Regions from separate parts of the Glutamicibacter sp. Je.9.36 genome, predicted to be linked through region 1. Evidence: riboswitches for the same ligand, from Rfam matches in the RefSeq annotation. Region 1 holds a riboswitch; the other holds the start of a gene.
The links. A riboswitch is a leader RNA that binds a small molecule or an ion and turns the genes downstream of it on or off. The one in region 1 is predicted to bind glycine.

Region 2: another riboswitch for glycine. It lies ahead of gcvP (aminomethyl-transferring glycine dehydrogenase); the one in region 1 lies ahead of cycA (D-serine/D-alanine/glycine transporter).

Annotation. Positions count from the first base shown of each region.
Region 1 covers NZ_JBCPSN010000001.1:348,523-354,445, reverse strand. The annotation lists gene AAZQ98_RS01650 (FUSC family protein) at 1-232, shown strand, start outside; gene AAZQ98_RS01645 (4a-hydroxytetrahydrobiopterin dehydratase) at 216-539, opposite strand; gene cycA (D-serine/D-alanine/glycine transporter) at 708-2,210, opposite strand; glycine riboswitch at 2,532-2,630, opposite strand; gene AAZQ98_RS01635 (heavy metal translocating P-type ATPase) at 2,860-5,118, opposite strand; gene AAZQ98_RS01630 (heavy-metal-associated domain-containing protein) at 5,175-5,489, opposite strand; gene AAZQ98_RS01625 (metal-sensitive transcriptional regulator) at 5,549-5,878, opposite strand.
Region 2 covers NZ_JBCPSN010000008.1:47,964-53,886, forward strand. The annotation lists gene gcvT (glycine cleavage system aminomethyltransferase GcvT) at 1-689, opposite strand, end outside; gene gcvP (aminomethyl-transferring glycine dehydrogenase) at 703-3,549, opposite strand; glycine riboswitch at 3,714-3,811, opposite strand; gene AAZQ98_RS16430 (SGNH/GDSL hydrolase family protein) at 3,914-4,702, opposite strand; gene AAZQ98_RS16435 (serine hydrolase domain-containing protein) at 4,738-5,910, opposite strand.

The sequences.
Region 1 (5,923 bases):
CATCGAGCTGGTGATCCTGCGCAACTATGCGGTGGGGATGGTCTTCATGACGGTCACCGCACTGCTCATGGTCCACCTGGTCAGCCCTGAACCGGCCGCGTCCCTGCTCATCGACCGCATTTCCATGACGGCGCTGGGCGCCTTGGTGGGTGCGGTGCAGAGCATCGCCATCTCGCTGCTGGTGGCCCGCCGCCACCAAGGCCGTACGCCGGGGGCTACCAGTGCTCGGTGACCACCTGCGCTTCGAGCTTGCCGGCCTCGATGGAGATATGGCGGGCTAATTCCAGGTCCAATGCTCCCAGATGCTCGGGCTGGTTGTGCGCTAGGCGCAGCTCGACGATGGAAACGCGCCACTCCAGGTGCGGATGCCGGTTGTCCTGCTCGGCGCGCAGCCCTACCTGGACAATGAACTGCAAGGCCGTGCTCGCGCAATCGAAACGGTAAGCGGCCCGCAAACCCAAGTCATCACGCTTCCAATCAGGCAAGGCGCCCAGCCTCTGATCGAATTCGAAGCGCGGTAACGGACCGGTTGATGCCATGGTTCTCTCCTCCAAGCGGCAGCGGGTCGGACTATGCAAGTGGTTGCTGCCTGCCGCCATGATCGCATCGACCCCGGCGATCGCGGTAGCGATCCCAGCGACTATGCAGTTAGGCCCCGGCATCTGGTGATGCCGGGGCCCGATCGAGAGACCTGTCAGGTGCTCGGGCTACTGGTGGATATCCTCGGAGACCTGCTCCGCGGTTTCCGCTTCAAGCTTGGCGAAGGACTTCGCATCGCGGTAGGCGGAAGCCTCGTAGCGTTCGTGCACCACCTTGGCCAGGTGCGCGGCGCGCAGTGCCTGGTGCTGGGGGTTGCGGCGGATGTACAGGTAACCTGCGCCCAGGATCAGGAACCATGCCGGGGTAATCAGCAGAGCGCTGAAGGTATCGGCCTGGGTGGTCAGTGCCCACAGGATGAAGCCGAAGAAGCCGAGTACCACGTAGGGCATGACGATCCCGCCGGGCACCTTGAACTTCGAAGCATCATGCAGATGCGGGCGGCGTGCGCGGAAGACCAGGTAGCTGAGCAGGATGATGGTCCACACGAACATGAAGCACAGGGCCGAGACGGTGGTGACCAGGGTGAAGGCGCCCATCACCGAGTCGCCGCTGTAGAGCAACGCGACGCCTGCCAGCAGGAACATGCAGGAGAACATCAGCGCGTTCTTCGGCACCTTGCGGCTGGACAGCTTGGCGAAGCCCTGGGGCGCATCGCCTTCCATGGACAGGCCGCGCAGCATGCGCGAGGTCGAGTAGATCCCCGAGTTGGCGCTGGAGGTCGCGGAGGTGAGCACCACGAAGTTGATGATGCCGGCGGCACCGGCCAGGCCGGCCAGGGCGAACATGCCCACGAACGGGGACTGCTCGGCGGAGAACAGGTTCCACGGTTCCACGGTCATCAAGATGATCAAGGCTCCGACATAGAAGAACAGGATGCGGATGGGGATCGAATTGATCGCCTTGGGCAGAGTCTTTTCCGGGTCCTTGGTTTCCGCTGCGGTCGTGCCGACCAGCTCGATGCCCACGAACGCGAACACCGCAATCTGGAAGCCGGCGACGAAGCCCATGAATCCGGTGGGGAACATGCCGCCTTCGGTCCACAGGTTGGAGAAGGAAGCGGTGGCCGAGTCGTGCTCGAAGCCGGTGATGACCATGACCAGGCCGACCACGATCAGCGCGCCGATGGCCACGATCTTGATCAGCGCGAACCAGAATTCGGTTTCACCGAAGGCCTTCACGGTGGCCAAGTTCAGCACCAGCAGCAGTGCGATGCAGCCCAGCGCCGGGATCCACAGCGGAAGGTCGCCCCACCAGAAGGCGACGTAGTGGGCGATGGCCACCACGTCGGCAATGCCGGTGACTACCCAGCAGAACCAGTAGGTCCAGCCGGTGAAGAACGCCGCCCACGGGCCCAGCAGGTCCCCGGCGAAGTCGGCGAAGGTTTTGTATTCGAGGTTGCTCAGCAGCAGCTCGCCCATGGCGCGCATGACGAAGAAGAGCATGAAGCCGATGATCATGTAAACGAAGATGACCGACGGGCCGGCGACCGAAATGGTCTTGCCCGAGCCCATGAACAGGCCGGTGCCGATAGCGCCGCCAATGGCGATCAGCTGGATGTGACGATTGGAGAGCCCGCGCTCGAGAGTGGGATCAGAACTGGTGGTACTCATGCTGGTTGCCTTCCAGGAGTGTGGCGTGACGCCCTGAAGGTGTCCTGCCTCCAAGCCTTCATGGCTTGGAGCGCAGGGACTGGCTTCGTTGAACACATCCGGTACGGAGGATTCCAGCTGGCATGCCCGGCAAGCTGCGCAAGGAGCAGGAGCCGGGTAAGCCACGGGGAGTACCTCGAAACCGGTGCGCTCGGTGCGGCACTGTTCTAGGTCCCTCCCCAATCTGTATGTATACCTGAGAGTTTTCACTTCGGCCCGACTACTGGGCGAAGATTGCTCCTTCGGTGAGCGCGGTACAACCGCGCTGCTTTCCAGATTTGCCTCGTCGTGGCGGTACGGGTGCCTGAGAGTTTCCCGGGGAGGAAATTGCTCCTACGGCGCCCGCCCATGGTGTGGACGGATCTCTCCCGCCACGCATCAACGGCATATGTGGTGATTGCCATCACAGTATGCGCAGAAAAATGAACGTGGTGCAAGTCGCAATTTCACACTTCGGGCCCCGGATAACCGCTTGGCCACGCCAATCGGGGAAAGCGGCGGGCGAAATGGGGGATTTTCCGCTTCGTAATGATTCGGGAAGCAAGGGGCATGGATACGGCAAAGCGGGGCATCGGTTCAACCGATGCCCCGCGTGGGGAGGTGCCGAGAGCTACTTCCCGAAACGTCGCAGCCGCAGCGAGTTCAGTACCACCAGCACCGAGCTGGCTGCCATGGCCGCTCCGGCGATCATCGGGTTCAGCAAGCCCAGGGCCGCAATCGGAATGCCGGCAGTGTTGTAGGCGAAAGCCCAGAACAGGTTCATCTTGATGGTGGACAGGGTCCTGGCCGACAGGTCGATGGCCTGCGTGACCTGATGCAGGTCGTTGCCCATCAGGGTGATGTCCGCGGCTTCGATGGCCACATCGGTGCCCGAGCCCATCGCGATGCCGAGGTCGGCCTGCGCCAGTGCTGGCGCGTCATTCACGCCGTCGCCCACCATGGCCACGACCTTGCCCTGCTCTTGCAATGAGGTGATCGCCTGGGCCTTGCCGGCAGGGAAGACCCCAGCGAATACGTCCTCGGCCTTGATGCCTACCTGGGCGGCAACCTCGGTAGCCACCGACTGGTTGTCGCCGGTCAGCAGCACCACGCGCAGGCCGCGCTCCTGGAGTTCGGCAATAGCTTTCGCGGAGCTGTCCTTGATCTTGTCCGCCACCGAGATCACTGCCTGGAACTGCTGGTCCACCGCGACCAGGATGGCGGTCGCGCCGGCCTGCTCGGCTTGCGCGAGCATGGCCTTGGCGGAGTCATCCAGGGACGCGCCCTGGGCTTCGAGCCAGCTGAAGCGGCCTACGGCAACGCGATGCCCGTTGACCGTGCCGACCACGCCGCCGCCCGGATCGGAATCGAAGTCGCTGGCCTCGGGCAGCGGGCCCAAGCCGGCCGCGGCCTTGGCGATGGCCTGGGCGATCGGATGCTCGGAATGATGCTCCACGGCACCGGCCAAGGCCAGGACCTCATCGGGATCGACCCCGTCGATGGCCTCGGTGCCCTGATGGGCCATGACCCCGGTGGTTACGGTGCCGGTCTTGTCCAGCACGATGGTGTCCAGCTTGCGGGTATCTTCCAGGACCTGCGGGCCGCGGATCAGGATGCCCAGCTGCGCGCCGCGGCCGGTACCGACCAGCAAGCCGATCGGGGTCGCCAGGCCCAACGCGCAGGGGCAGGCGATGACCAGCACGGCGACCGCAGCGGTGAACGCCTGGTAGGGATCGCCGCTGGCAAAGAACCAGATCACGAACGTGAGCAGCGCAATGGCCAGTACGATCGGCACGAAGACCGAGGATATCCGGTCAGCCAGGCGGGCAATGGGCGCCTTGCCCGATTGGGCTTCGGAGACCAGCTTGCCCATCTGGGCCAGGGTGGTGTCTGCGCCAACACGGGTAGCTTCGATCACCAGCCGGCCCGAGGCGTTCAAGGTCGCGCCGGTGACTTCATCGCCGGGGCCGGCCTTCTGCGGTACCGACTCGCCGGTAAGCAGCGAGGTGTCTACCGCGCTGGCGCCGTCAATGACTACTCCGTCGGTAGCGATCTTCTCGCCGGGGCGCACCACGAAATGGTCCCCGACCTGCACCTGCCCGGCAGGGATTTTCACTTCCGCGCCGTCGCGAAGCACCACTGCATCCTTGGCGCCCAGGTTCAGCAGAGACTTCAGCGCATCGGATGCCGAGGACTTGGCGCGGTGCTCCAGGAAGCGGCCCAGCAGCAGCAAGGTGGCCACGACGCCGGCCGTTTCAAAGTAGAGCGCATGCTCGGACATGGACATGCCGATATGGGCGGTCAGTTGCGGATCGAGGATCAGCTGCACTGCAGAGAAGAAGTAGGCCGCGAGCACACCGAGGGAAACCAGGGTGTCCATGGTCGAGGCCAGGTGCCGTGCGTTGACGGCCGCTGCCTTGTGGAAAGGCCAGGCTCCGTAGAAGACCACGGGAGTGGCCAGCGCGAAGGCGACCCAACCCCAATGCGGGAACTGCGCAGCGGGAATCATGGAAATGATGAACAGCGGAATGGTGAAGATCGCGGAGACCAGCAGGCGGCGCAGCAGGTGGTTGGGCACCAGGTGCTCGTGCCCGCCGTGATCATGCTCCCCATGTCCCTGATGATCCGAACCGGCGGGTTTGGGCGGGTGCTTGAGGGAAGCGGTATAGCCGGCGGCCTGCACCGTATCGATCAGTGCCTCATCGGTGACATCGGCTGGGACCTGGACCTTGGCGGTTTCCAGGGGCAGATTCACCGTCGCGCTGACACCGGGCAGCTTGCCGAGTTTGCGTTCCACCCGATTCACGCACGAGGCGCAGGTCATTCCCTGGATGTCCAGATCGACGGTGCGCAATTCGGGGATTGCTTCATGCGGGGCATGGGAAGTCATGATTTACGACCTTGCACTTTCTTGCCGTTGTGGCTTGGTGCCTGGCTTTTTTGCGGCTAGGCGTTAATTGCTTCGACGGTGTAACCTGCCTCGTCGATGGCATTGCGAATGCTTTCTTCGCTTACGGTTGCGCTGGTGGTGACGTTGGCGGTGGACACGCCCTTCGCATCGAGGAACACTTCCACCTCTTGCACTCCGTCAATCTCCTTGAGCTCCTCGGTGACAGAGGATACGCAGTGGCCGCAGGTCATGCCGGAGATCTTGATTTCCATATGGCTAGTCAGCGGGGTGCTCTGCTCGCGGGGAATGATCTGCAGGCCCTGGTTGGAGTTCTCTTCGGAGGAGCATCCGCAATTGCAGTTGTGGCTCATGATCTTGCTCTCTTTCGATGAATTCTGTGTGAATTGGAAATGGGTCCGTTGGGGCGCGCTCAGCGCACCAAACGGGAGATGGCGGCCGTGGCCTCGGCGATTTTGTCTTGCACGATGGATGGATCACCCGTCTCGATGGATGACTTGGCCGCATCAACCACGCAATGGCCGATATGGTCATCGATCAGCTGCACGCTGACCTTGTGCAATGCCGCGTTGATAGCGGAGATCTGGGTCAGGATGTCGATGCAGTACTTGTCTTCATCGACCATCTTGGCCACTCCGCGCACCTGGCCTTCAATGCGCTTCAGGCGTCGTTCCAACGCGCTTTTATCCGCGTGATAGCCGTGGTGCTCAGCTGTTTCATGTGGCGTGTGGTTGGTATCCATATTTCGATCATACCCCCTAGGGGTATTAAGTCAAGTACCCCCTAG
Region 2 (5,923 bases), on a different contig from region 1:
TCGTGGTCCTTGCCGGCTTCAACGCTCTTTTCCCAGAGGGCTGCCGCATCCTCGTTTTCGATGATCAGCTCGAAGCCGTCTTCGCCGGTGTAGCCGGTGCGGGCCAGCAGCACGTCGATGCCGCCAAGCACCACCTTCACCGCAGCGTAGTACTTCAGCTCGGTGACAGCCTGGGCGGTTGCCTCGTCGGCGGCCAGCTTGCGCACAATTGCCTCGGCGTTCGGTCCCTGGACGGCGATCAGCGACTGGCGGCCCGAAGCGTCGTCCACGACGACGTCGAAGCCGGCGGCGCGGGCAGCCAGTTCGGCGGCAACCACCGGGGCGTTGCCGGCGTTGGGCACGACGAGGAACTTCTCCTCTTCCAGGCGGTAGACGATCAGGTCGTCGATGATCTTGCCCTCGGCGTCAAGGATCAGCGAGTACTTCGCCTTGCCGACCTTCATGATGCCCAGGTTCCCTGCCAGGGCGGTGTTCAGCGCCTTGCCGGCTTCCGGGCCGGAGAGGTAGACCTCGCCCATGTGGGACAGGTCGAACAGGCCAGCGGTGGAGCGCACGGCCTTGTGCTCTGCCAGTTCCGATCCGTACTTCAACGGCATGTCCCAGCCACCGAAGTCGGTGAAGTTGGCGCCGAGAGCTTCGTGCTGCGCGTGCAGCGCGGTGTGCTTGAGTGCTTGGGTAGTCTCAGTCATCTCTAACTCTTCCTTAGTCTTCGAAGGCTTCGGGAGCCGGGCAGGAGCAGATCAGGTTGCGGTCGCCACCGGCGCCGTCGATGCGGCCCACGGTTGGGAAGTACTTGTCGAACTTCAGCGCCGGGACCGGGAAGGCCGCCTGCTCGACCGAGTACTTGCGGTCCCACTTGCTGTTGACCACGGCGGAGACCGTGTGCGGAGCGTTGCGCAATGGGGATTCCTCGATGCTGTAGGCACCGGAGAGGACCTCGTCCATTTCCTGGCGGATGGTGATCATCGCTTCAATGAAGCGCTCGATCTCGGCCAGGTCCTCGGATTCGGTGGGCTCCACCATCAGGGTGCCTGCCACAGGGAAGGACAGGGTCGGAGCGTGGAAACCGAAGTCGATCAGGCGCTTGGCCACGTCCTCGGCGGTGACCCCGGTCTTGGCGGTCAGTTCGCGCAGGTCCAGGATGCACTCGTGGGCAACCAGGTCCTTGTTGCCGGTGAACAGTACCGGGAAGTGCTCGTTCAGGCGCTTGGCAATGTAGTTCGCGTTCAGGATCGCGTGCTTGGTGGCTTCGGTCAAGCCGTCCCCGCCCATCATCGCGATGTAGGCCCAGGAGATCGGCAGCACGCCGGCCGAGCCGAAAGCGGTCGCCACCACCGGCACGCCATCACGCTCGGAGTAGGTGCCCGAAGCATCGCTTGGCAGGAATGGCAGCAGGTGCTCGCCAACGCCGATTGGGCCTACGCCCGGGCCGCCACCGCCGTGCGGGATGCAGAAGGTCTTGTGCAGGTTCAGGTGCGACACGTCGCCGCCGAACTTGCCTGGCTGGGCCAAGCCAACCATGGCGTTCATGTTCGCGCCATCGATGTACACCTGGCCGCCGGCGGCGTGGACCTTGTCGCAGACCTCGCGCACGTCCGCGTCGTAGACGCCGTGGGTGGATGGGTAGGTGATCATGATGGCTGCAAGGACGTCCTTGTTGGCCTCGATCTTGGCATCCAGGTCATTCGCGTCGATGGTGCCATCGGCTGCGGTCTTCACGACCACCACGCGCATCCCGGCCAGCACTGCCGACGCGGCATTGGTGCCGTGGGCCGAGGCCGGAATCAGGCACAGATCGCGCTGGCCTTCGCCGCGCGAACGGTGGTAGTCCGAGATCGCCAGCAGGCCCGCGTACTCGCCCTGCGAGCCGGCGTTGGGCTGGATCGAAACGCCAGCGTAGCCGGTGATTGCGGTCAGGCGCCCTTCCAGGTCGGTGATCAGCTCGCGCCAGCCCTCGGTCTGCGCTGCAGGCGCGTAGGGGTGGATCGAGGCGAATTCCGGCCAGGTGATGGATTCCATCTCGGCGGCCGAGTTCAGCTTCATGGTGCACGAACCCAGCGGGATCATGGTGCGGTCCAGGGCCAGGTCGCGGTCCGAGAGCCGGCGCAGGTAGCGCATCATCTGGGTTTCGGAGGAGATGGTGTTGAAGATCGGGTGGGTCATGAAGTCGCTGGTGCGCACCTGCCCGGCCGGGATCTCGAAGCCTTCCGGAGCCGAGAGCTCTGCGCCGAAGACCTCAAGCAGGGTCTTGACGACGCCCGAGGTGGTGGCCTCGTCGGTGGAGATGCCCACCTGGGTCTCGCCCACCTTGCGCAGGTTGATGCCTGCTTCGATGGCCTTGGCAATGATGGCATCGGCGTTCTCGACGTTCACCACAACGGTGTCGAAGAAGGAGTCCGAAGCCAGGGTGTAGCCGCCGGAAACCAGCGAGCTGGCGATGACCCGGGCGTGGTTGTTGGCGCGCGAGGCGATCTGCTTCAGGCCGGCTGGGCCGTGGTAGACCGCGTACATCGAAGCGCAGATGGCCAGCAGGGCCTGTGCGGTGCAGATGTTGGAGGTGGCCTTTTCGCGGCGGATGTGCTGCTCGCGGGTCTGCAGGGCCAAGCGGTAGGCAGGGACTCCGGCGTCATCGGCCGAAACGCCCACCAGGCGTCCTGGCATGGAACGGGTCAGGCCATCGGCCACGGCCATGTAGGCAGCGTGCGGTCCGCCGAAGAACAGCGGCACGCCGAATCGCTGGGTGTTGCCCACGGCGATATCGGCACCCTGCTCGCCCGGAGGGGTGATCATGGTCAGGGCCAGCAGGTCGGCAATCACGGTAACCATGGCGCCGGCTTCCTTGGCGGCGGCGATGATCGAAGCGTGGTCCGCGATCGAGCCGTCGTTGCCTGGCTGCTGCAGGACAATGCCGGAGATCTCGCCCTCTGGCAAGCCTGCGGAAAGGTAGGCAATCTCGACTTCGAAGCCCAGTGCGTCAGCGCGGCCCTGCACGACCTTGAGGGTCTGCGGGAAGATGTTGGAGTCCAGCACGGTCTTGCCCTTGGACTTCTTCTTGTTGGCGCGGCGCATCATCAGCACGGCTTCGGCTGCAGCGGAGGATTCGTCCAGCAGCGACGCGTTGGCGATGGGCAGGCCGGTCAGGTCCATGACCATGGTCTGGAAGTTCAGCAGGGCTTCGAGGCGGCCCTGGGAGATTTCCGGCTGGTACGGGGTGTAAGCGGTGTACCAGGCTGGGTTTTCCACGATGTTGCGGCGGATCACAGCTGGGGTGATGGTGTCGTAGAAGCCCTGGCCGATCATCTGGGTCTTCATGACGTTCTTCGAGGCAAGCGCACGCAGGTGGGCTAGGGCTTCGGTTTCGCTCAGGGCATCAGGGATATCCAGTGCGGAGTCCTGGCGGATGTCTGCCGGAACGGCGGTGTCGATCAGTTCTTCCAGGCTGTCGTAGCCCAGGGTCTGAAGCATGGTGGTGACGTCGGAAGGACGTGGGCCGATATGGCGTGAAACGAATTCAGTATTCGCTCGTGCCGAAGTCTGCGTGATGGTCATGGTGCTGGTATCTCCATGGGATCTGTCTTGGCGCATGCCAAAGGAAGGTCTTTTTACCTCCCCATCCCTGTTGCATAACCTGAGAGTTTTACGCATCCAGCAAACCAAGCCGGGCACTTGCACCTTCGGTGAACCGGAACGGGCCGGTTTCTTTCCAGAGTTGCCTCATGATGGCGGTACGGGTGCCTGAGAGTTTCCTGGGGAGGAATTGCTCCTACGGCGCCCGTCCATGGTGTGAACGGGACTCTCCCGCCATCCGTCTATGGCGCGCGCTGCCGGCCGGAGACCTGCAGCACACCACCATGTTACCTGCCCCGCCCCCAAGGTCAAACAGGAGCGGGGTCCGGAAAAGTCATAAATGCGTTCAGTTGGCGTCGGCAGTTAAACGGATGTAATCAGGATATTTCGCTGACAAGGAATCACCCGACGAGGTGCCGGTGATCCGGCGCTTGACCCACGGAGCCAAATGCTCTCTGGCCCAGCCCAATTCCAGCTTCAGCTTTTCGCCGCGCGAGTTCACGGCCACTTCCGGCAGGGACGGCTGCTGGATCCTGGAGGACCAGTTTCCCTCGGTGATCCGATGGGTGCCGAGCACGTCAAGGACCTTCGAGGCCATCAGCGTGTGGCCCAGCTCGTTCATGTGCAGCCGATCCACCGCCCAGTAGCGCAGATCGGAGAATTCTCGCCACCGCCAGTAATCGGCGATCACCGCACCGTACTCGTCCGCGATTTCGCGAACCTTCTCGTTGTAAATGGCCGTGCGCGGACGGGTCTTGGAGAACAACGGTGATTCCACGGTGTCGAAACCGGTGAACAGCACGACCGCGCTTCCGGCTTCGGCAAAGCGGCGCACCATGCCTTCATAGCCGCGCATCAGCGCATCCAGGTCGGCCTTCGGACGCAGAATGTCATTGCCGCCGGCATAGATGGTGACCAGGTCCGGGGCCAGTGCGAGCGCCTGGTCCAGCTGCTGGTTGATCACCTGACCGATCTTCTTGCCGCGCACCGCCAGGTTGGCGTATTCCCATTCGCCTTCGGCGCAGAGCACTTCCGAAACCCGGTCCGCCCAGCCGCGGACCTGGTTGGGCCGGGTCGGATCCACATCGCCAACGCCTTCGGTGAACGAGTCACCTAGTGCCACAAACTTCTTCACTTCGCTCCTGCTTCGTTCCATTCCCGATGGGTTTACTACGCGTTGCTGCCGGCAGCCTGGGCCGACATGTTCTTCTGCATGATCAGCTGGCGGGCCAGCTGGCTGAGCTTGACCCCGGTGGAGATCTCCTTGACGCCTTCATTGCGCGAGGGGATGAAACCGAAGCCCAGCTGGTGGGCTGGATCGGCGAAGGCCAGCGAGGAATTCGCACCGTCATGGCCGTAGGCGAAAATCGATCCATAGTTGTTGCGCGCGGTGGCCTTCATGAACCCCAGGGCGAAGGCCTGCAGCAGCCCGTTGGTCCGGTCATGGCCGTAGACCAGCTCGGTGGAAACCTGGGACCAGGTGTCGGCGGTGAGGAATCCGCGGGTGGCGCCCAGTGCCGGCACTGCACCGAATGAGGCGGCATAGATTGCGGCGAGGCCTTGGGCATTGGCGACCGCGCCCATGGATGCGGGGCCCAGTTCGCGCACCTGCGGCGCGTTGGCCAGTTCGTGCCAGTTGTAGACCGGGCCGTTTTCCAGCGCGAAACCGGAGGCCGAGTTCACCGAAAGCCCGGCCGGGGAGAACGGATCGAAGAATTCCGGTGCGGCGTCAGCGCCCGGCAATACATCGCGGTAGCGCGATTCCAGCGCGGGGTCCTGGCCGATGTATGCTTCGGCTCCCAGCGGCTTGCGGATGCGCTCCTCGAAGACTTCTTTCAGTTCCTTGCCGGTGACCCGGCGTACCAGTTCTTCCATGAGCACGCCCATGGTGATCGCGTGGTAGCCGACAATGTTCTGGCCCAGCGGCCAGACGCTTGGCATGGAAGCGAGCACCTTGGCGTATTCGGCGGAGTTCAGGAGGATCTCGCTGGGCACGCCCCCGGGCACGCCGAGCACTCCCGCTTGGTGGCTGAGCACCTCGCCGACGGTGAGCTGGGTTTTCCCGTTGTCCCCGAATTCCGGCCAGTAGGTGGCCATTGGCGCGTTCGGATCAATCAGCCCATCTTGCACGAGCAGTGCCACGACCAGCGCACCCAGGCCCTTGGTGCAGGAGAAGACGCAGGTCAGCGCGTCACCAGAGAGGTGCTCGCCAACGCTGTGGCTGAGCACCAATTCGCCGCGGTGGTACACGGCCAGCTGCGCCGAATAGCCTTCTTCCTCAGCGGCTCGCGCCTCTAGTGCTTCCGCCAGGGGCGCGAACTCTTCAGTGATCACCGATTGCATCTAAATCCTTCAA